Linked DNA regions of Paraglaciecola psychrophila 170. The protein of the gene in region 2 interacts with the protein of the main gene of each other region in a pairwise test. Links are inferred from orthologs where the notes say so. Each region holds a gene or a part of one and is shown on either strand. Other genes may lie near its edges. The genes, in order: eno and rpe.

Region 1 (7,406 bases), 3.4 Mb from region 2 along the record:
ACGCAAGTTACTGAATAAATCAAAGTGCTCACGTAAAGCCAAAAGTGCGGCGCGTTCTGGGCGCTCTTCTAAGGGTAAACTGTCCCACTTAGGACCTCCAATTGATCCAAATAAAATGGCGCTAGAATCTTCACAACCCTTTAGAGTGGCCGCTGGTAACGCTTTCCCATGATTATCAATGGCGAGGCCACCTACATCGAAGTCATTCAGTTGAAACGAAATATCAAATTTTTTGCTTACGGCTGCTAACACTTTTTTGGCTTCGACCATGACCTCTGGGCCAATTCCATCTCCTGCCAATACTGCTATGTTGTAGTCAGACATTTTTTCTTATACCCCTGCAATCTTTACTTGTTCTTTTTGCTGGTCAATCTGATCAGCTAAATGTGTGTTATTTAATACATAAATCAGCGCTTTTACACCTGCTTCCACTATATCAGTTGCCAAACCAATACCGTTGAAGCGACGTCCATTGTATTCAGCGACTACTGATACTTGTGCTAAGGCGTTGGCACCTTTGCCTTTAGAATCAAGTTTAAAATCCACTATCTCAACCTGATTATGACCAACAACTTTGGTGATGGCGTTGTAAGCCGCATCGACTGGCCCATTCCCGGTTGCAGACTCGGTGATTTCTTTATCACCTACTAACATGCGCACCGTTGCGCTAGGTATGATCTGTTTACCTGAATTCGCCTGCAAATACATAAGTTTGTAGTGTTCGTCTTCTTGTTTGGTTTGGCTAAAAAACAATAATGCTTCTAAGTCATAATCAAACACTTGGCCCTTTTTGTCGGCTAATTTCACAAAAGAATCGTAAATTGTTTCTAAGTCAAAATCAGTTTCTTTGTAACCCAACTCGAATAACCGATGTTTAATCACATGGCGCCCAGAGCGTGAGGTTAGGTTCAAATTGTTTTTGTTAATACCCACACTTTCTGGGGTCATTATTTCGTAGGTGTTGCTACCTTTTAATACGCCATCTTGGTGAATGCCTGAGGAGTGACTAAAGGCATTGGCGCCAACTATCGCCTTGTTAGCCTGCACGGGCATATTGCACAAGTTGCTGACTAATTTAGAGGTGCGTGAGATTTCTTCACTTTTGATATTGGTATGAAACCCAAGTTTTGCATGGCGTGTCTGCAAAATCATCGCAATCTCTTCTAACGAACAATTACCTGCACGTTCACCTAAACCATTAATAGTCGCTTCAACTTGCCTTGCACCTTGTTCTACTGCGGCTAAAGAATTGGCCACAGCCAGACCTAAATCATTGTGGCAATGCACCGAAATTATCGCTTTATCAATGTTGGGAACACGGTTAAATAAATTCTGAATAATGCCACCAAACTCTGTAGGAGTGGTGTAGCCAACTGTATCGGGAATATTCACTGTGGTTGCGCCAGCGTTAATCGCGGCTTCTACCATACGGCATAAATAATCGATATGGGTACGCCCAGCATCTTCACATGAAAACTCCACATCGTCAGTATAGCGACGTGCATGTTTCACTGCCTGAACTGCCATCTCAACCACTTCGTCCTGAGATTTACGTAATTTCGTGTTCACATGAATATCAGAGGTGGCAATAAACGTATGGATCCGGAATTGCTCAGCGACTTTCAACGACTCTCCACAAGCATCAATGTCTTTAGCTAAAGCTCGGGCTAAACCACATACAGTGGCATTTTTTATTTCACGGGCGATGGTTTGTACTGATTTAAAATCACCGGGAGAAGAAACAGGGAAACCGGCTTCGATAATGTCCACACCAAGTCGCTCCAGTGCCAGAGCAATTTTCAGCTTTTCTTTAACGCTCAAACTAGCAGGTAACGCTTGTTCGCCGTCCCGCAAGGTGGTGTCGAATATTTTGACTTGGTTAGAGTTAACCCCGTTTGACATTCCATTCTCCTGATTGCATTGTCGCTTTGATTTTTTAATTTCATCACTGTTTAAAATACACATACAAAAAACCCGTGCTTAGCACGGGTTTTTTGTAAACTTGTTAACGCTCGCTTACAACCTACCCGTGCAGTCTTGCTGCCAGCAGTAGTAGAGTAGAAAAAATAGCGTTATTCATTATTTAGATTCTTTAACTTTTATGTATAAAATTTATTTTAAAACCAATATGTATTTGTAACGCGGATAGCACCAGTGCGTCAACCTCAGTTTACAAGAACACATATAACTTAAAAGTATAAATTTAAATTTTTGTGATGACTTTGCGAAAAATAATAATGTAGCAGATACAAACATGTGTAGTGCTCATCAAGTATTTGCTCCATTGGACTTGTTTGCACAAAGTTTGTACGGTGCGTTATCCAAAAGCATCTCTTCTATTGGACCCCTTTTAACTCAGGTTGCTCAGCGAACTTGGAGTCGCGAAAAAAGCAAAGGCATAACGTTTGCTGACAAAACACAAAACTAAAGACGTTTATTTATGAAGAAATCACAAAAAATAGATAAAACAATACTACGTTATCTATGGGTAATTAATTTGACACTAAACCATTTTTTTGTAAAGTTGAGTAAATAGCTCGCCTTGAAATTCTTTCAATTATTAAAAGGATGTATTAATAATGATGTGTATAAACTGCAAAAAATATATTCTAAGATTAATAACCCTAACCAATATGTTTATTTTGTCACTAGGTTTGTCTCTTAGCGGATGTGGGGAAAACAGTACAGAAAATACACCCCCTACAGTTAAAATTGGGGACGTTAATTTGTTTTATTTTGTTACTGACACATTAGATCCTTCGAAAAGAACTATCGAAGCAGTAGCAGACGCAGATGACATTGACGGTAGTATAAGTAGTATTAATTGGTCTATTTTGAGTCATCACCCGATTGAATTAATAGGCTCTGACACAAAAACTATTCAATTTACTGCGCCTTTAATTAACTCTGAAGAAATAGACCTATTTGTACTTGAGGTTGAAGCCACGGATAACCAAGGAAGTATAACAACTGATACAGTCGAGATTGATTTAAACGACGATCTAATTATATTCATTCCTCTTATTTCAGCAAAAAGGGGAGAAGAAATCGAAGTTAATGCGTTAATATTTGGTAGAGAGAGTAAAGTTTCAGAGCTTAATTGGTCTGTATCCAATGGTGTTGAAGTGACGTTATTAGATGCCAATACAGATACTGTCACATTTTTAGCACCTAATTCATCTACTTTCTCTACAGTAAACTTAGAGTTAGAAGTGAGTTTTATGGATGGAAGTGAAAATCGAATCTTCAACGCATACGTAACTTTGCATGATTAATAATATATAAAGAATTGTTACACGGGTTGTTCTTGCAGTCATTGACTGGGCATAGTTTTGATAGTGGGATAGTGGGATAGTGGGATAGTGGGATAGTGGGATAGTGGGATAGTGAGTTAACGAAAGGTCTTCCAATTTATCGATAGGGATAGCAGTAATTCACGCAAAGATAACGCCCGTTGTTGACCTTTGCCTTTGTGATCCCATTTGTGACCACAGCATGCAGCAGTTAAAATAGCTTTTGAGGGTTTAAGTAATCTGAGGCTTAGCACTGCAGGTTGTGTGTATACATTTTCGGCAAATTCGCCATCAATATTGAACCAGCCAAACTTATTGGTATGTAGACGATTACCACTTAAATCGATTTTATCAATCGAATCCAGCTCTATATATTCACAGCCAAGCTGCTCAATATGCACCGCAACACTACAACCAATCTGAATGTTATTAGAAAACCACTGTTGGGTTTTTTGTACTAAATAGTTGTTAGCCATACATTTAGCAGCTTGTTTAGCTTGCCAACTGGCATTGTGTACATCAACTTGTAACGGCGATTGGTGTTGTAATAGACTGTAAGCAGCACGTTTTATATGATGTCTAAGTCCCGCTATTTTTCGTTGTAACAAGTTGATATTATTGAGTTTTTGTTGAGATAAGCTAGCAAGTTCTCGCTCATACAATGCATTGCACAGTTCAGCATAATGTAACTGATGCTGATCATCAGAAAAAATGTCTACCTGTTGGGAGTTTGAAATTTGCATAGTTAATTATGTGTACATTATTCTAATAAAGTTTCTAATGGGCTTCTCATATAAATAGTTAATAAAAATCTTTATATGAGTGCTTAAAACTAAAATGGCCAGCGTTAGCTGACCATTTTATACTCTATAACGTTGAATTTGCAGTTTTATTATCTACACATTCAATTATCTATCAATTACTTATTAAGAAACGCTTTATTGACCTTTAATTTCTTTTCGGCCGTTATAAGTTACACGGTCACCTAACTCTTGTTCAATACGTAACAATTGGTTGTACTTAGCAACCCGATCAGAACGACATAAAGAGCCGGTCTTGATTTGACCTGCTGCAGTACCTACTGCTAAATCAGCGATAGTTGAATCTTCAGTTTCACCACTACGGTGAGAGATAACCACGGTGAAACCTGCTGCCTGTGCCATACGAATTGCCTCTAGGGTTTCGGTTAATGTACCAATCTGGTTGAATTTAATTAGGATCGAGTTACCTATACCATTGTCGATACCGCGCTTAAGTATTTTTGTATTGGTTACGAACAAGTCATCACCGACTAATTGCACTTTGTCGCCAATTTTTCTGGTTAAGCTTGCCCAGCCATCCCAGTCACTTTCGTCCAGGCCATCTTCGATAGAGATAATAGGGTACTTTCTAGATAAGTCAGCTAGAAAATCACCAAAACCTTCAGAATCAAACACTTTGCCTTCGCCTTTAAGATCGTATTTACCATCGACGTAAAATTCTGATGCGGCGCAATCCATTGCCAAAGTTATGTCTTTGTCCATCACATAGCCGGCTTTTTCAACTGCTTCAATGATAACTGTCAAGGCTTCTTCATTGGACCCAAGGTTTGGTGCAAAACCACCTTCATCACCTACAGCGGTATTTAGGCCTTTTTCATTTAATACTTTTTTCAGTGAATGGAAAATTTCAGCACCGGTACGCAAGGCTTCTTTAAAGCTCTTCGCGCCAACTGGCTGCACCATAAATTCTTGGATATCAACGTTATTATCGGCATGTTCGCCACCATTGATAATGTTCATCATAGGGACTGGCATACTGTATACACCAGGTGTGCCGTTTAACTCTGAGATATGTTGGTAAAGAGGAATTTTTTTGTGGATAGCGGCAGCCTTAGCTGCTGCCAGTGATACCGCTAAAATGGCATTAGCACCAAATTTTTCTTTGTTTTCAGTACCGTCTAAATCAATCATGATTTTATCAAGGGCAGCTTGATCGACTGCGTCTTTGCCTAACAGGGCTGTTTGAATATCGTTGTTAATTGCGGCAACGGCTTTTAATACACCTTTGCCTAAATAGCGGCTTTTGTCGCCGTCACGTAGTTCTAGAGCTTCACGTGAACCAGTTGAAGCTCCCGAGGGAGCAGCAGCTCTGCCCATAGCACCCGATTCTAAATATACGTCTGCTTCTACTGTTGGGTTGCCACGTGAGTCCATGATTTCACGAGCGATAATTTTGCTAATCTTTGACATTGTTGTTGCCTTTTATTAATTGTGATTCTTAAAATATTCGCCTGCAGCTTTAACAAACCCTGTAAAAAGAGGGTGTCCGTCGCGAGGAGTTGAGTTGAATTCTGGGTGAAATTGTCCGGCTACAAACCAAGGGTGCTCGGCAATTTCGATAACCTCTACTAAGCGTTTGTCAGCAGATAGCCCTGTGACTTTTAAGCCCGCAGCTTCGACTTTGCCACGTAGGTTATTATTCACTTCGTATCTGTGTCTATGACGTTCGTATATTTCGCTAGCACCATACATGTCGTGTACTTTACTATCTGGAAGTAGGTGACATAGCTGACTACCTAAACGCATAGTGCCACCTAAGTCTGAGCTTTCGTCACGAGACTCGGTTGTGCCTGCTGCATCCAACCATTCGGTAATCAGGCCAACAACAGGGAAGGGCGTATCAGGGGCAAATTCTGTACTATTGGCATTTTCCATGCCCGCTACATTTCTCGCATACTCAATTAACGCCACTTGCATGCCTAAGCAAATACCCAAGTACGGTATCTGGTTTTCACGTGCATATTTAGCAGCAGCGATTTTGCCTTCAATACCGCGCTCACCGAAACCACCAGGAACCAATACGGCGTCAAGGCCTTCTAATATATGCTCGCCTTTACTCTCGATATCTTGGGAGTCAATGTATCTAATATTTACTGTTAAACGATTTTTTAAGCCAGCATGTTTTAGAGCTTCGTTAACGGATTTGTATGCGTCTGGCAATTCCACATATTTACCCACCATACCTATGGTGACTTCACCTGTCGGATTGGATTCTGCGTAAAGTACTTGTTCCCATTCGGTCAGGTCGGCTTCAGGACAATCTAAACCAAAACGTTCCACCACTAATTCATCTAAACCTTGGGCTTTAAGCATGGCGGGAATTTTGTAAATACTGTCAGCGTCTCTTAGGGAAATAACGGCTTTGTCTATGACATTAGTAAACAATGCAATTTTTTGACGTTCGTTAGACGGCAAAGGTACTTCAGAGCGACACACAAGAATATCGGGTTGCACGCCAACTGAACGTAATTCTTTCACCGAATGTTGAGTGGGTTTGGTTTTTACTTCAGCCGAAACAGCGAGGTAAGGCACCAACGTAAGATGCATAAACATCGCTCGGTTACGTCCTACTTCAACACCCAATTGGCGAATTGCTTCAATAAATGGTTGTGATTCAATGTCACCCACAGTACCGCCAATTTCTACTATGGCGACATCTACACCTTCTGAGCCATCAATAATTCTACGCTTAATTTCGTTAGTGATATGCGGAATAACTTGAATTGTGGCACCTAAATAATCGCCTCGACGCTCCCGCTTGAGGACTTCTTCGTATACTCTGCCAGTCGTGAAGTTATTTCGTTTAGTCATGCGAGTACGAATAAAACGTTCGTAGTGACCTAAGTCTAAATCTGTTTCAGCACCATCGTCGGTGACAAATACTTCACCGTGCTGAATTGGGCTCATAGTGCCTGGATCAACGTTGATATAAGGGTCAAGCTTGAGCATAGTGACATTCAAGCCTCTAGCTTCTAGGATTGCTGCAAGCGAGGCTGCAGCAATACCTTTTCCAAGTGATGAAACTACACCACCTGTGACGAAAATATAATGTGTCATGATAACCCTAATAAAGGCGTTTGAATTGAATATGCGTTGTAAAGTGTGGTTTGAGTTTTCTTGTTAAAAAGCCAAGAAAAAACCATTACCGGACGGGAAGATATTGTACTAAAAAATGCCATCTCAGACAAAGAATAATCTTAAATAAAAGACAAATATTCAAGCCATCTCAAAATGTGCATCTTGATATGACTTTATTGGAGGATATTTTGATTTAGTGTATATCTTATGCAGA
Region 2 (16,577 bases):
ACGGGTGGCATCAGATGTGCGCATAGAGCCTAACATCACTGAAGTTATCATAGAAGAATTCTGCTTTTGTACACCGCGCATCATCATACACATGTGTTTACCTTCCATAATCACCCCTACACCTGTAGCGCCAGTCACTTTTTGCACGGCATCGGCAATTTGTTTGGTTAACCCTTCTTGGATTTGTAAACGTCTAGCGAACATATCAACAATGCGAGCAAACTTTGATAACCCCAACACTTTGCCATTGGGTAGGTAGGCAATATGGCAACGTCCGATAAAAGGTAAAATATGATGTTCACACAATGAGTAGAACTCGATGTCTTGTATAATGACCATTTCATCTGTGTCTGCTTCGAAAATAGCCCCATTTACAACGCCATCTAAATCTTTTTGATAACCATCAGTTAAAAATTGCATTGCTTTGGCCGCGCGTTGGGGCGTATCTACTAATCCACCGCGGCTAACATCCTCCCCTAAGATTGAAAGGATATCTGAATAGTGGCCGGCTAATTTATCTGACATGTAATTTGACTCTTAGAACAGTGGTATTAATGAGTATGAGTATTTGGTACTGGAATAACCCATAACTGGATTCTCCGATCATAACATTTTCTGAGGATAGTATTAAATACCAGCGCCATATTTATGTCTGTTGGAATGCTAAATTATTTATAGTTTTTACTTATTTGCAGCATAGATTGACGGATTTGTAGCATATAGTGATCGAGGGCAGATTTGGCATCTTCATAGGCTTGAGCGTGATTTTCAGATGCTGGATTCTGTTTATATTCTTCAAATGCCGCGTCAGTCTGGACAGCTAAATGCTTGAGTCGTTTATGATTGACATCCATGTCGACTCTCCTGAATTTTTATAGAGTATTGGTATTGAGCAAAAATTTAGAAATATTTTACAATCGCTAGAACGATAATAGCTAAAACAATCAAAACTGGTGCTTCATTTAAAAAACGGAAGAAGCGTGAAGAATGTGTATTTTCATCTTTAGAAAATTTTCTTACTAATACAAACAAGTAGCCATGGTAAGCATATAACACAGTGACTAAAATTAGTTTAATATGTAGCCATTTGGATGTAACAAACCATTCTTTTCCATATAAATTGATTAACCATACCCCAAATACTAAGGTCAATAAGGCAAAAGGTGTAACAAAATACCAGAGTCGCTTTTCCATTATTTTGAACTGATCTTTCACTTCCTGTATATCTGTCTGTGCGTGATAGACCATCAGTCTAGGCAAATAAAACAAGCCTGACATCCAAGCAACCATAAAAAATACGTGTAGTGCTTTTATCCAAAGTAACATCATTGTGCTTCCTAGTAACTTGCTTTATGTAGGTGGTGTCTGAGTGTTTTCCAAGTAATAATACCTAATATTTCTTCTGAGGTTGAAAATATATATACCGCACCATTTCTGTTAACTTCTAATAAGCTATAAACTTCAGCTAGCGTAGCTTGAAAATTGACCCCTTGCATTGGAATAAAGTTTAAGCGCATTGCTTCACCGTCTTTTCCTTTGTCATATTCAATTAATGAATATGTAGCAGTCCCTTGTATATCAACTGAATGTTGAACTATGGCGTTATGATGTTCCTTATCCAATATGCTTATTAGCTGCTCGTTGTTGTTGTTATCCTCAATACCTTCATTATTTTTCTTAAAAAGTTTAAATTCCTTGTTCATAACAGCTAATACGCCAGTCTTTTGCAGCGATTCCATAACGGAAGAAATGGTATAAGGTAACTTTTGATAATCTAATTGCTGAGTAAAAATAGAGCTATTACCTAAAAAACTGTGTAGAAGTCACATACGCAGGCACTATCACCAGGATCGTTGGGAGAATCATCTCTGGACTGTAGGATAACTCCATAACTGCTGATAATGCCGCTAATGGTGCATGAATAACTGCCGTCATCAGCCCGGCCATTCCCAACAGAGAAAAGCTGCCATTTAAGTTACTGACGTCATCTAATAAAAAACCTAGTGGGAAGGCAAGAATAACACCACTTAGCATCCCTATAACAAACACTGGGCCGATTATGCCTCCAGGGATCCCTAGGCCGATTGCAAAGATAGTTAATAAAAACTTGGCCGCGACCACTCCGATTAGCAACTGAATATTTTCATTTTGTGCGATTAAAACGTGTGCAGAGTGGAAATGTGCACCTAACGCATCTGGTAAAATATATCCTACTGCGCCGGTAATGAGCCCCGCAATTAATAAGCGACGAACCATATTTATACGGCTAAAACCGCTGATGACCAGCATCAATGTTTTATTAAACAATGACGCAAGGCAGCCTAGTAAGATACCAAAGATGATCAAGTATATGTAAATCCAGCGGCTGAATTCGTTGAATTGAATAAAAGATAACTCTTGTGCCTCACCAAAAAAAATACGTGTTAATACTGTGCCGCAAGCTGCAGCCAGCATAACGGGAATAAAAATATGGATTTTGTATTCTCGCAACACAACTTCCATAACAAAAATTACGGCTGCAAATGGTGTGTTGAAAGAAGCAGAGATACCGGCTGCAATACCACATCCAGATAAAATGCGAATACTGTTATGAGGAAACTTCAACCATTGACCAAAAAAGCTGCTGCCGAATGCACCTAAATGCACAGATGGCCCTTCTCGGCCTACCGAAAAACCACTGACTAAAGCTAAAGTTCCCCCAAAGAACTGGTTAATCGCTGTTCTAAAAGGAATATGCCCATAGTAGTGTTTGATTCTATGGATAACAAAAGGGATCCCCATGCGATAGTGTTTAAATCCTGTCAGATAAGCAATTAGCACTATAGCTATGGCGCCTATACAAGGAAGAAAAAAACGCATGAGTGGGTCTAAAGCGCCGAAATCATTTACCTCAGGTAAGAATAATTTTTGCAGCCATTCAACGCTTAAACGGAATATAATAATTAAGGATGCGGCGCAAATTCCACCCACAATACCGATAATACACAGCTGTATAGACGTGCGTGGTGTGGCTAGTTCTTGTCTAAAAGTGTTGAGGTTCACAATTACAAATGGGCTGATAACTGAGATTTAAAACATTCTATCACAAGTCACTGTATTTTATAGAGTTAATCTTTTTCATACAGCCATAAAATTAAATGTTTGATAAATCAATCGACTATTTTAAAGGACTAAATGATAACATTATATCAACGAGGCAAAGTTTTACCGCTTTTAAAAGGGCATAAATTGATTATTTCTGAACTTAAAAATAAATTTGGCGCATTTCAATTTTATTTGATTCTAATAGTGATGATTGCGGTCACTGTGTATCTAGGTTTTTTCTGGGGTAATGCGAATTACACTCAACAACAAATGACAATATCCACACATGAAAAAAGCATTTATAACCTTAAGTTGGAAAATGAAAAGCTGATTAAAAATTTAAACATCCTAGGGGTTGAACTCGAGGTTGCAAAGCTGACTCAACAGCAACACTTTATTGAAATTGGAAAAAGCATTGACGTTGAAAAAGACTTGCGCACCCAACTCGCTTTTTATCAACAAGTAATGGCACCAGAATTGAATGAACAAGGTTTTCTGATTGAGGGGTTTAATCTAGAGCCTGCGTTGAGTGATAATTCTTTTCGATTTGAATTAGTTTTGATGCAACAAAATAAAACCAAAAATACCCTTAAAGGTAATTTAAAAGTTACTTTAATCGGCAGTGAAAATGGTAAAGCTAAGCAATATACATTGGATTCTATGTTGTCTGATCAAGAGCAAAAAAGTTTGACCTTTAGCTTTAAATATTTTCAGGTCATTGCCGGAGAGATAAGTTTACCAGAAGGTTTTCAACCAGAGCAAGTATCCGTACATGCTGATATGTTTCAGTTTAAACGCAAGAAAGGCGAGTTAACCACCGTATTCGATTGGGTCATTAACCCCTACTAGGCTTAACAGAACTGATTCTGAATTAATTAGTCTTAGTGAATACTTGACCATATTAGTCAAGTACTAGATAATCTACCCAATAAAAGTCATTCAATTTTTTACTGAGGCAAGTTATGACAGTGCAAATCGCGTTACCTATTGAATTTTCTGATGCTGCCGCTAGAAAAGTAAAAACGTTGGTGGAAGAAGAAGAAAATCCAAATCTTAAACTACGTGTGTATGTGACCGGTGGAGGCTGTTCTGGCTTCCAATACGGATTTACCTTTGATGAAAAGGTCAATGAAGGTGACACCACAATAGATAAAAACGAAGTAACTTTAGTGGTTGACCCCATGAGCTTACAATATTTGGTGGGCGGAGAGGTTGATTACACTGAAGGATTAGAAGGTTCTCGCTTTTTAGTGACGAACCCTAACGCAACAACCACATGTGGTTGTGGTGCTTCGTTTACCGTCTAGTGTGAGTTTAACAATTCCTGAAACATAAAAAAGCCAGTTGTTACACAACTGGCTTTTTTATTATATTGTTATAACGTTTTCGTAGTTAGCTATTTGTACGTTCAAATATTGGTGCTTTCAAATATTTTATCTGCAGAAGCGGCTACAAAACCTTGGTATAACTTTCCAGTTGGCATCTTGTAACGCTGAGCGAATTCATAAAAACAGCTAGGTACTAATTTCTTGCAATTAGTGAACTGTACTTCTATTTTGTCTGCCATAGTAGATGACTGAGCCAATAAAACCTCTGGACCCCCTTTGATTTCACCGCCTGAAGAATTAAGTATAAAACCTTCACTTTTTAATAGGGTGTTTATTTGTGCCAGAGATTGAAAATGCCCCATGTGATTTAAGCTCACAGTAAAATGATTCGCCCTAAATCCCCAAACTGACATCCAAGCTGCATATTCAGAGTGTGCAGCTAAAACATCATATTCTTGTGGACTGACTTGCCAATGTGTACCTGAATACAAGAAGTTGTCCTGCGCCGCAGCATCATCAGAAATGTTATCCGTCATTTTCAGAATAATTTGCTGCACATCAAAAGGCATATCTTCAACTATAAGTTCACTAATAAATACTTTGGGATGAGTATCATCTGTATGTTCAAAGTGTTTAGCACGTAGCTTTTTTTCTACAAACTCATATTGGCCTTGCTCGGTGTAACCTAGTGCTAGGAAATGTGCTGCAAGTTTATCCAAGTTGATTTTTTCTATATTAAAAGTGCGCAGTGCAATATGGTCATTAACTAATTTAGACGTTTTACCCAAATGTTTAGACTCGTATCCTTCCAACAAGTCATGAACTTTTTTTGCCGAAGGCGTAATAATTAGATAATCTTGCCATAAATGGCTAAACAATCTATCAATTTTGTTATGCATAGCGCTAAAACTCTCGTTCTAAAATTAAATACTTAATCCTGGACTCAACGTATCAGGTAGTGTTGTTTTTTCTAATTCTACTGAAGCAACTGGGTAAGAACAGTAATCAGCAGCGTAGTAAGCACTCGCTCTATGATTGCCACTATCGCCAATCCCACCAAAAGGTGCTGCACCACTGGCGCCAGTAATAGGCCTATTCCAGTTAACTATTCCAGCACGAATACGCTGATAAAAATGTTCGTAGTCTGCTTGATTATCGGCCAATAACCCTGCGGATAATCCAAAGCTAGTATTGTTGGCCTCATCAATGGCTTGGTCAAAGTCAGTATAACGAATGACTTTAAGTAAAGGACCAAAATGTTCTTCATCTGGCATATCCTTAATGATGTCAGTCACGTCAATAATACCTGGACTAACAAAACCAGACTCAATATCTAGATGCTTAAGCTCGACTAAGGATTTCGCCCCAAGGGTGAGCAACTGTTGTTGTGCTTTGACCATTAAAGACGCGGCATGTTGTGAAACCATTGCGCCCATAAAAGGCTGTGCTTCGGCATCATACATCCCAACTTGAATGTTGTTAGTGGCTTCAATCAATTTATTCATAATGACATCACCAGCTTCACCCTGTTGAATAAACAAACGGCGCGCGCAAGTACAACGTTGACCAGAAGTGACAAAGGCTGATTGGATAATATCGTGCACTACAGCTTTGATATCCGCCGCATCTTTGACTATTAGTGGGTTATTTCCACCCATCTCCAAGGCCAATATTTTTCCAGGATGCCCAGCAAATTGCTCGTGTAACAATCTACCAGTACGCGAACTACCGGTAAAAAACAGGCCATCTAATCCACTATGAGAGGCAAGTGCTTTGCCTGTTTCTACTTCACCTTGAACCATGTTCAATACCCCAGCAGGTAAACCAGCTTGCTGCCACAGTTCTAAGGTTTTTTCTGCTACCAAAGGCGTAAGATCGCTTGGCTTAAAAACAATAGTATTACCTGCTAATAGTGCAGGAACGATATGTCCATTGGGTAAATGTCCTGGGAAGTTGTATGGACCAAATACCGCGACTACGCCATGGGGTTTGTGGCGAATAAATGCTTTACCTAAGGGCATGGCATTTTCTACTGTACCGGTTCGCTCATGGTAAGCTTTTTCTGACAAAGCAATTTTACCTATCATAGCGCCTACTTCAGTTGCCGTTTCCCATAATGGTTTGCCCGTCTCTTGAGCAATACTCAAAGCAATAGCTTGTTTATTCTGGGCGAGTAATTCTGCGAACTTTTTAACAAAAACTAAGCGCTCATCAAACGTCAGATTACTCCAAGAAGCAAATGCCGAGCGGGCAGCCTTGACGGCTGAATTAACTTGTTCTTGAGATGCCGATTTAGCCTGCCAAATGACGTTTTTCTTTGCAGGATCAATTGATTTTATGTCGTGACCTTCACCAGCTAACCAGTTGTCAGCGATAAAATGTGTGTGCGTATTCATGATTATGTCCTGAAATGAGTAGGTGCAAAGCGAATATAGTCGCCATCACTTACACCGAGTGCGGCGGCGGCCTGTTGACCAATAGTAGCAAGTTCAGTATCTATATCGATAAGCAGTGTTGTGCACACTCCACGAAAGTCTTGAACAGTAGTATTGATAACAAAAAATGTTGGTTGACTGTCATCAATGTTACCCGTCACTTTGATCTGCATTTTTCTACTAGCTTGCGCACTGCGGATATGTTCTAAATTAGCTTCAACGGTGGGACCCGCGTCAAAAATATCTACATAACCTCTGCAACTAAAACCCTCTTGTTCAAGAAGTTGTAATGCGGGTTTGGTTTTTTCATGTACTTGACCAATCACGGCCTGGGCTTGTTTACTTAGCAGGTTGACATAAATGGGGTATTTTGGCATAAGCTCAGCGATGAACTGTTTTTGACCAATACCAGTGAGGTAGTCTGCTGTAGGGAAGTCCATTGAAAAGAAATGTTCTTCTAACCACTGCCAGAAAGGTGATTGGCCATTTTCATCATTAATTCCGCGCATTTCGGCTATGATAGTCTCAGCAAAACGGTTTCTATGTTCCATCATAAACAAAAAACGAAACTTGGATAACAATCTACCGTTTAAGCCTTCTCTTGCACCCTGGCGCAGAAATAATGTACATATTTCAGAGACCCCCGTGTAATCGTTACATAGGGTAAGAATATCAACATTATTGTAGATTTCTAGCTCTCGTGATGCATGCACCACCTTACTTAAATGGTAATGATAAAATGCATCGTTCAAACCTACACCGGCCACAATACCGCTAGTCCCCACCACTTCTTGGGTGTCCTGGTCTTGCATTACAAACAAATAGCTTTCATCTGCTGGCTCGGCAACATCTTTGGCAAAGGCTTGTACTGACTTGTCTATCTTACTTCTAAGCAAAACTTCGTTTACTGGCAACGACGTAAAACCTACCCCAGATTCTTGGGCAATTTCATTCAGTGACGAATAATCATCAGGATGGATTGGGCGAATAATTTTCATGTTCGCTTACTCACTTAAATGAAACGTCGGCGCCAACTACTTTTGCCACAGCTCGTTCGAAACGTACTAGCCCTTCTTGAATATCTTCATCAGGTATAATAAGTGATGGAGCAAAACGCACTACATTAGCACCTGCAATCAAACACATTAAATGTTCTTCTGCGGCGGCAACTAAAAATTCTTTAGCGCGACCCGTAAAGTTTTTATTTAAAGCAGCACCCAATAAAAGGCCTTTACCGCGAATTTCTTCAAAACAGTGGTATTGATCATTGATGGCTTCTAATCCCTTTCGGAAAAGTTGTTCTTTATGCTTCACTCCATTCAACACTTCGGGTGTGTTTACAATATCCAATACTTTTTCGGCTATCGCGCAACCTAGTGGGTTACCACCATAAGTGCTGCCATGAGTACCTATCTTTAAATGTTTGGCAATTTCAGTGGTGGTTAACATGGCGCCAATTGGGAAGCCGCCACCAAGCGCTTTAGCCGTTGTGAGAATGTCGGGTACCACACCAAGCCCCATATAAGCATAAAGCTCGCCTGTACGACCAACACCGGATTGTACTTCATCAAAAATAAGTAGTGCGTTGTGTTTGTCACACAAAGCACGCACACCTTTGACAAAATCAATAGTAGGACTAATTATGCCACCTTCACCTTGCAATGGTTCCATCATAACCGCACAGGTTTTGTCAGATATTAATGCTTCAAAACTGGCTAAATCATTATAGTCTGCATGTTCGATAGCACCTGGTTTAGGACCAAAACCGTCTGAGTAAGCGGTTTGTCCACCCACGGTGACAGTAAAGAAGGTACGACCGTGGAAGCCTTGCTTAAAAGAAATAATTTGATCTTTCTGTGCGCCAAAATGGTCAAGAGCGAAACGTCGAGCTAGCTTTAATGCTGCTTCGTTGGCTTCAGCACCAGAATTGGCAAAGTATACTTTTTCACCAAAAGTAGCATCGGTTAGTTTTTTGGCTAAGCGAAGCGCTGGTTCGTTAGTAAGAACGTTACTTAAATGCCAAAGTTTTTGGCCTTGCTCTGTCAGAGCTGAGACAAGTTCGGGATGGCAATGGCCTAATACGTTGACCGCTATACCTCCAGCAAAATCGATGTATTCGGTACCTGCTTGATCCCACAAGCGAGAGCCTAATCCTTTTACCGGGATTATTGCCGCTGGGTTGTAGTTAGGAACCATTACTTCATTAAACAAGTCGCGAGTTACATTCATTCTATTGCCTTCAGTGTCATATTTTGGCTTAAAAAAGGGAGTTAGTATGGCAGAAGGTTTGACACATGTCTTTATGCATATTAAATGTAAAGCTGCGTTTTCAAAGGGATTCATCTAGTTTTGCATGAATAGTGAATAACTATTTAGTCGCTGATAATATAGTTCTCACTCGCAGCCTCAAGCAACCCCAATGGCGCATACCCGTATTGGGGTATTTAATTATTTTAAAGAGATTGCATGAATATGCTTAAAATAATTAATCGTTATTGATACTTAAGTCAAGTGAGTGCATATCTGTTGTTTTCAGTAATTCTAAAGAGCCTTTAGGCATACGCAGGGTGCGTATGAAATCTTTAGACTGCTGTAAATCAATCAGCTTATGCCCTTTTAACATTCGATACTGAGCATAGGCTTTGCCTTGCTTTAATACCAACGCTAGTGGCGATAGGTTTACTGCAGATTCATTATTTGCCACTTCAAACATTGCATTGGCTATCATGACTCTCTTCATCGCCATTTTATCAATTAATTTGGCACTAATCTTTAGTGCGTGTGTATCAATTAAATGGTTCAGAAATGGACCTGATGGTGTAATTCTGGTCAAAGCAGAGTGTTCTTCATGCTTTTGTGCATTGTGAGTTTCCAATAAGGCTTCTCGCAACACGCTTTCGAAGAGCCTGAAGTATAACTTTGATACCACCACTTTGCCCGTCGTTTGTAATATACCTATGCAAAAAGCATGGTCTTGATTGACACCCACCACAGAAGCTATTTGTTTGCAGGAAATTGCTGTTGCTAATGCTTCCTCCCAAATCCTTAATTTTATTTGTGGGTAAGGGTCAGTGATTTGAGGCAGTGAGCGTTTAAAGGCTAGAGATGTAAGTATAGTCATTAGATTCTCTAAACCAAAAAAGCTTAGGCCCACTCGCATAGTTTCAACTACTACCGTTTTTCCTTTATTATCTATACGCCGATATTTAGGTTGATTAACAAACTTCATTAAGTCATTGAAAAACCATGGCAATTCGGTGGCAATAGGTTCAACTTTTGAAATAGTCGCTGCTTTAATGCCAACCAGATCAAGCAATTCGGGTAATGATCTGTCTATGCCTATGATTTTAGAATATAGATGGTCTGTATCTTGAATACTTTCATTTAGGCGTTTTGCTACTTCAATATTGATTTGGTCAGTGATGGTGTTTAAGAAGCTAAGATCTGACTTAATATTTAAATCTTTTTCACGGATCGCTTGTTTTTCAACCCGCAATAAAGATCGAGCTGTTTTACTTTGCTCAATCTCGATGACACTTAACTCGGGTTTACCCTCATTGATAGCGCTATGTTGTGCTGCCTTCACATCTAAAAATAACGCTTCAAAACGCTGTTTTATTAATTCTTCCGTGTTTGTGAGTATGCTCATTATTATTCTAATCTTATAAAAATGTTTTGATGTTTTGATGTTTTGATGTTTGAATTTTTGAATGTAATTAACGTTATCAGCTATATAAGAGAATAATTACAATACAAAAATTAATTTTACATTAATGTGACAATATTTCTATGGGCTTCTACCGTGCTTCAGAGATATGTTGGCTTTTAAGAAAATTATTAAGTATGCGATGTCCAAATTCGGTCAATAAGGACTCTGGGTGAAATTGCACACCAAAAATGGGGAGTGTGTTATGTTCGATAGCCATTACTTCTCTTAATTCTGTTTTATTGTTGTCTGAAACTTTATTTTTGCCGTTAGCGTTATCGCTACACCATGCGGTTACTTTAAAGTCATCAGGGATACTGACGCCGTCTAAGATTAAAGAGTGGTAACGTGTAGCGACAAACGGCATAGGAACATCTTTAAACAAAGCAGAGTGGGAATGATAAATCTGTGAGGTTTTTCCATGTTTTATCTGCTGGGCTTTAATGACGTTGGCACCAAATACCTGACCTATTGCTTGATGCCCTAAACAGACACCTAACATCGGGATAAGACCTGCGAAGATTTTTATCGCCTCTAGTGTTATCCCTGAACTATCAGGTGTGCATGGACCAGGCGAAAAAACTAAAAAGTCAGGGTTCAAAGTTCCTATTTTATCACAATCAATTTCATCATTGCGGACCACAGATACCTCTTGTCCCAACTCCTCAAAATAGCGAGCTAAGTTGTAGGTAAATGAATCATAGTTGTCAATCAACAGAAGCATGGCCTGCCTCAACCACTGATTAATTTAAGGACGTTTAACAAAGCCTACCGCTTCGTATGCGTTAGCTAAGGTAATGGCTGCACGTTGGCTGGCCTTTTCAGAACCTTCATGCATTATTCTATTCAGTTCAGTCTGGTCATCTCGCAACGCATGATATTTTTGCTGAATTGGTTCTATTAAAGCAACGATTGCATCGGCTGCATCAGATTTTAAATGCCCGTACATTTTATCTTCATAACTTGGAACGAGGGCTTCGATTGAGGTGCCTGTAGCACATGACAATAGGCTCAACAAGTTAGATACACCGGGTTTATCTATTGTATCAAAATAAATACGAGCTTGGTCATCCGAGTCTGTTACTGCACGCTTAATTTTCTTCGCTATTTTTTTGGGATCTTCTAACAGGCCGACAAAGTTGTTGGCGTTATCGTCTGACTTAGACATCTTTTTTGTTGGATCTTGTAAACTCATCACTCGGGCACCAAATTCGGGGATATAAGGGTCGGGTATGCTGAACGTTTTGCCGTAAACATTATTAAAACGTGTGGCAATATCTCGCGCCAACTCTAGATGTTGTTTTTGATCATCGCCTACAGGTACCTGGTTAGCTTGATATAACAAAATATCTGCCGCCATTAATACTGGATAAGAGTACAAGCCTGCATTGATGTTAGACACATTTTTCGCCGACTTATCTTTAAATTGCGTCATGCGGTTAAGTTCACCCATCTGGGTGTAACAATTCATCAACCAAGCTAATTGGGCATGCTCAGGAACATGAGATTGCATAAAAACAGTACTTTTAGCGGGATCAATTCCACAAGCTATATATAGTGCCAAACCATCTAAACAAGCTTGATGTAGGGCTTTTGGGTCCTGTCTTACGGTGATCGCATGTAAATCAACCAACATATACAAACAGTCATAATCATCTTGCATATTGACCCACTGGCGAAGCGCACCCATGTAATTGCCAATGGTGAGTTGACCTGAAGGCTGACAGCCGCTGAGTACAATTGGTTTTGTCATGTTAATTAGATCTACTTATACAGTTAGTTGAAAAAAGTTGGTTAAAAGGCTAATTAGCCAAAGCAAGTTCAGAACGCATTTGACTAATAACTGCTTGATAATCTGTTTGACCAAAAATTGCGGAGCCCGCTACAAACATATCAGCTCCTGCCTCTGCAATGGCGCGAATATTATCGACTTTTACGCCGCCGTCAATTTCTAATCGAATATCAAAACCTGATTGATCAATTAATGCACGAACCTGTTTTAGCTTATCTAAACTTTGTGGGATAAAAGATTGACCGCCAAAACCGGGGTTAACAGACATTAATAAAATATGATGTAACTTATGCATCACATGATCGAGATGTTGTAATGGTGTAGCAGGGTTGAATACTAAGCCAGGCTGACAGCCTGAATCGATGATCAGTTGCAAACTTCTATCCACATGCTGTGATGCTTCAGGATGAAAGCTGATATAGCTGGCTCCAGCATCGGCAAATTGTTTAATCATATCGTCCACAGGTTGTACCATCAGGTGAACATCAATATCAGCCGTCACACCATGTTTGCGTAAAGCTTTGCACACTAGAGGGCCAATTGTCAGGTTGGGTACATAATGGTTATCCATGACGTCAAAGTGAACGACATCTGCACCAGCATTCAGCACATTGTCAACTTCTTCACCTAACTTGGTAAAGTTGGCGGACAAAATCGAGGGAGCGATCAAATAAGGTTTCATTTCTTTCCTTGCAAACAAAAACAATATTCTACAGAAAAATCGAAACAGACAAAAGCGCCCTCTTTGCACCAATATTGACTAATTGTTCTTTTATGGTGCGACATGACTGATAAAAGATTGAAAAGTTGTACGATTTTAAATCATATTCATTAGGAAATAACTAATAAAAACAAGTGGATAAACGTTTTATTGAGCGTGCTATTTAGTTTGCTGCATTTAGGCATTAGTTTTGCGTTATGAAGTGAATAAAATAAAAATAATATGATAGAAAACTTAGTTAAATCACTGAAAAATATTATAAATACAATCGGAGTTCACACATGAAAAATTTAAAATTTACTGTTATCGCCGCTGCTGTTTTAGCCGCATCTAGTGTTAGTCAAGTGGCTTTGGCCGAAGGCAGCGTTAGTGCAAACATTGGTTATGTTTCTCAATATCATTTTCGCGGTATCCAACAGACTAGTGGTGGTTCAGCTAGTGCAGGTTTAGATTATGAAAATGACGGATTTTACGTTGGTACCTGGGTTGCGGATGTGGCTGATGGCTTAGAAGTTGATCTATATGGTGGTTATGGAATCGAGTTGGACAGTGGTCTTTCTTTGGGTTTAGGTGTGACCACTTATCAATACACAGGTGATTTTGACTCTGCATATAACGAAGTCAATTTAAGTGCTGGGTATGGATTAATTAGTCTTGGTTATAGCCAAGGTAAGTGGGACGGTATTGTGGGTGATGAAGCCGCGACTGAAGGTGATTATTCTATTTTTACCGTTACATTTGAAAGTAATGGTTTTAGTGGTACTTTTGGTACATATGGTCAAGATTCTGAAGGTGAATATATCGAAGTCGGCTATGGTACAGAAATTGGCGGATTTGATGTCGGTGTTGGAGTGATATTTAGTGGTTCTGATCTTGATGACGATGAAGCTGTGTATTTCTCACTTAGTAAATCATTCGACTTGTAAGCTTGCTGTAAGCTGTTAATTATTTCTAAGGCGCATGTATTGCGCCTTCTTTTATTCCCTAATATTAACGACAAAGTGCCTAACTTATGAGTTGGAGTACATTTGTTGATTGTTGAATTACAGGTATAATGTCACAAAATATTTCAACGCGGATAACACTATGAACAGGAAGTCAAAATCGTTATTTACCCTCTATGGTTTGACCTTAACCGGTTTAGTAGCCGCTGCTATGTTAAGTGTTTCTCAGAGCTCGTTAGATGATAAAAATGTGTTTTGTGGAAATCTAGAAAATGTTGCTCTTGATCATGAATTACCTGTTAGCCATCCTGTTAATAGATGTGCTGCCAATCAACAACAAGGTGTAAGTTGGTCTGAATGGTTTTCGGGGCGATCAAGCTCATATCAATTCCACTTTATTGATTTACTTGAGTTACTGTCACGTTCAGGGAATAGCGTAGCAAAAAATCCTGCCCAGACAAACTAGTTCCACTCAAAATCAAGTGGAGTTAATCGGCCCGATAAAGTGCCAATAGTTCTGCCACTTTTAATCTAGTACTGCCATTTTGACTGATAAAACGACTGACTTGAAGTTGAGTCATATCAGCCCCTTGATATATATCCCTAGTAAACTCAGTGTCATGATTACTGACTAACACTGGAATACTGCGAGTGTGACCGGTACGACGAGCTAACGATGCTAGTTTAATCTGGTTATCCAAAGTAAATCCACCGGCGGCATAGCTATTGAACATCGCCGTTTTGCTAATGGGTGCATAGGGAGGATCACAGTATATAACCGATCCCTTTCGAGCTCTGGCGAACACTTTTTCAAAAGAGTCACAGGTGAAAGTCGCTAGTTGAGATTTCTCTGAAAAATACCACAGCTCTTTTTCTGGAAAGTAAGGAGCCTTGTACCTGCCAAAAGGGACATTAAATTTCCCACTGTTGTTATAACGACATAACCCATTGTAGCCATGTCTATTTAAGTAAAGAAAATAGACTGCCCGTTCATAGATATCCGCACTGTCATTAAATTCTTGCCTTATCTGATAATAACGTTGTTCTTCGTTATAAACTGAAGTGAACATCTTGGCACTGTCGGTTATGTAATCACTAGATTGGTGTTTTACGATATTGTATAAATTAATTAAATCAGGATTAATATCGTTTAGCAGATATTTAGAATAATTGGTGTTCAGAAATACCGAACCTGCACCGACAAAAGGCTCAATAAGCTTTTTAGCCTCTGGAAGTTTCGCGTTTATGTCATCTATAAGACTGAACTTTCCACCGGCCCACTTCAAAAAGGCTCTGTTTTTTTTATCTTTTGTAACTGCCAATGTTTCAACCAAGTCGGAGCCGCTAGTTTATGGGGCCGAATTGTAACGGTACTAGACAAAAACAACAAATAGCTTAAGGCCTAGAGGCACTTATTTCTTGTTTGACTTGTCCAACACTCTTAACAAAAGGAGTATTTCTTAACATTGCATCTGCCAAATTGATTATTTCTGCTCTGGCAGCTTCTATTGTGGGAAAATGTTGATTTTTTAATAACACATACCAATCCCCACCATAACGCTGAGTTTTGTATAACCACAGTTGTTTGCCTAACCGCTCACCTTTTATGTAATCTTGTAAGATACTAATATTAGCCATCGCTGCTATTTGAATCAGAAAGTGTTTATCAGGTAATGCCAATAACAAATCAGGCTCTGGAACCATAAAATCGTCAATTATGACGGTTTCAACTTTGCCTAATAGTAATCTTTTTTGTGAGGATAGCGGTTCAAATTTCACTATATCTTCAACTTGATAGTCGTTAACTATGTCAGTTTGTGCTTTTACCTCTTTATCTAATACAGCTTGTTCTGGCTCTGAAGATTGAATTGTCTGACTATTCACTTTTTCATCATTGCTAGTAGTTAGTAAAAGTACTTTATTTGATTGCTTCTTAAGTTTAGCGCTGGCGGTATTCCAATCAGTTACCAATAGATCTTTAATGGTAGTTTTAGTCGAACTAAGTTTACTCTCTACTGTAGTTATTTCTGCAACAGCTTGGGGTGCTGCTTGGGCCTTATTAGCAGAGGCTTTAACATCCAATTTGAGCACCTCAGAACGCGCAACAGGTTGCTCTTGGGTTGATAGCTGAATATTCATATATGACAGTGCTGCCTTCACTTTTTGTGGATATTGCCAGCCTAATATTCCACTAAAAAGGGTTAAAAAAATGAGTCCAAATAAAATGGCAAACCACCATTTTTTATAAATAGGTTGAGACTCGTAAGACTGGTAATGACGATCTTCAATACGTTGCGCAAACTTTTTTCTTTTATCTTGAATAAAAGACTCTAAATCAGAAAACTCATGGGACTCATCGGGTTGAATTTCTGTGTGACTATTTAACACTATGGGTTGACCTTTGGACTTAGCCCCAAGGCCAGATTTTGCCGACTCTGCCCAATCAGAGAGACCCATAAGCAGTACATTGAGATGTTGTTTGTTGCCAGCAAAGCGGCTTTGTAATACTAGATCCCATAGTTCTTTAACCAGCTTGTTAGGCAATTTTTCCGCCTGAAAAACACTTA

Evidence for each region.
Region 1: the proteins of rpe (region 2) and eno interact in binary tests that used the Escherichia coli proteins (3 or more experiments, as listed by UniProt). The link is inferred for Paraglaciecola psychrophila 170 from one-to-one orthologs.

What each region holds. Positions count from the first base shown.
Region 1 is NC_020514.1:1,500,643-1,508,048, forward strand. Bases 3,379-6,372 are described here. They hold eno (phosphopyruvate hydratase), read right to left. Parts: upstream 5,525-6,372; coding sequence 4,232-5,524; downstream 3,379-4,231. Other genes in these bases: C427_RS06480 (hypothetical protein), read right to left, coding at 3,392-4,036; C427_RS06490 (CTP synthase), read right to left, coding at 5,540-6,372. Outside these bases: leuB (3-isopropylmalate dehydrogenase), read right to left, coding at 1-324; leuA (2-isopropylmalate synthase), read right to left, coding at 331-1,902; C427_RS26280 (hypothetical protein), read left to right, coding at 2,255-2,428; C427_RS06475 (hypothetical protein), read left to right, coding at 2,634-3,275; more of C427_RS06490, read right to left, coding at 6,373-7,171. UniProt on the Escherichia coli protein: Catalyzes the reversible conversion of 2-phosphoglycerate (2-PG) into phosphoenolpyruvate (PEP). It is essential for the degradation of carbohydrates via glycolysis.
Region 2 is NC_020514.1:4,858,729-4,875,305, reverse strand. What follows is about bases 11,192-14,016. They hold rpe (ribulose-phosphate 3-epimerase), read right to left. Parts: upstream 13,028-14,016; coding sequence 12,356-13,027; downstream 11,192-12,355. Other genes in these bases: C427_RS21300 (TorF family putative porin), read left to right, coding at 13,348-13,992; trpS (tryptophan--tRNA ligase), read right to left, coding at 11,302-12,306; C427_RS21315 (anthranilate synthase component II), read right to left, coding at 11,192-11,277. Outside these bases: GTP cyclohydrolase I FolE, read right to left, coding at 1-525; C427_RS21365 (hypothetical protein), read right to left, coding at 669-854; C427_RS21360 (CopD family protein), read right to left, coding at 901-1,329; C427_RS21350 (DUF6776 family protein), read left to right, coding at 3,175-3,933; iron-sulfur cluster insertion protein ErpA, read left to right, coding at 4,047-4,391; C427_RS21340 (DUF1338 domain-containing protein), read right to left, coding at 4,493-5,311; astD (succinylglutamate-semialdehyde dehydrogenase), read right to left, coding at 5,336-6,808; astA (arginine N-succinyltransferase), read right to left, coding at 6,811-7,845; C427_RS21325 (aspartate aminotransferase family protein), read right to left, coding at 7,856-9,076; C427_RS21320 (HDOD domain-containing protein), read right to left, coding at 9,333-10,496; more of C427_RS21315, read right to left, coding at 10,645-11,191; C427_RS21295 (hypothetical protein), read left to right, coding at 14,153-14,476; C427_RS21290 (Dam family site-specific DNA-(adenine-N6)-methyltransferase), read right to left, coding at 14,499-15,332; C427_RS21285 (SPOR domain-containing protein), read right to left, coding at 15,406-16,577. UniProt on the Escherichia coli protein: Catalyzes the reversible epimerization of D-ribulose 5-phosphate to D-xylulose 5-phosphate.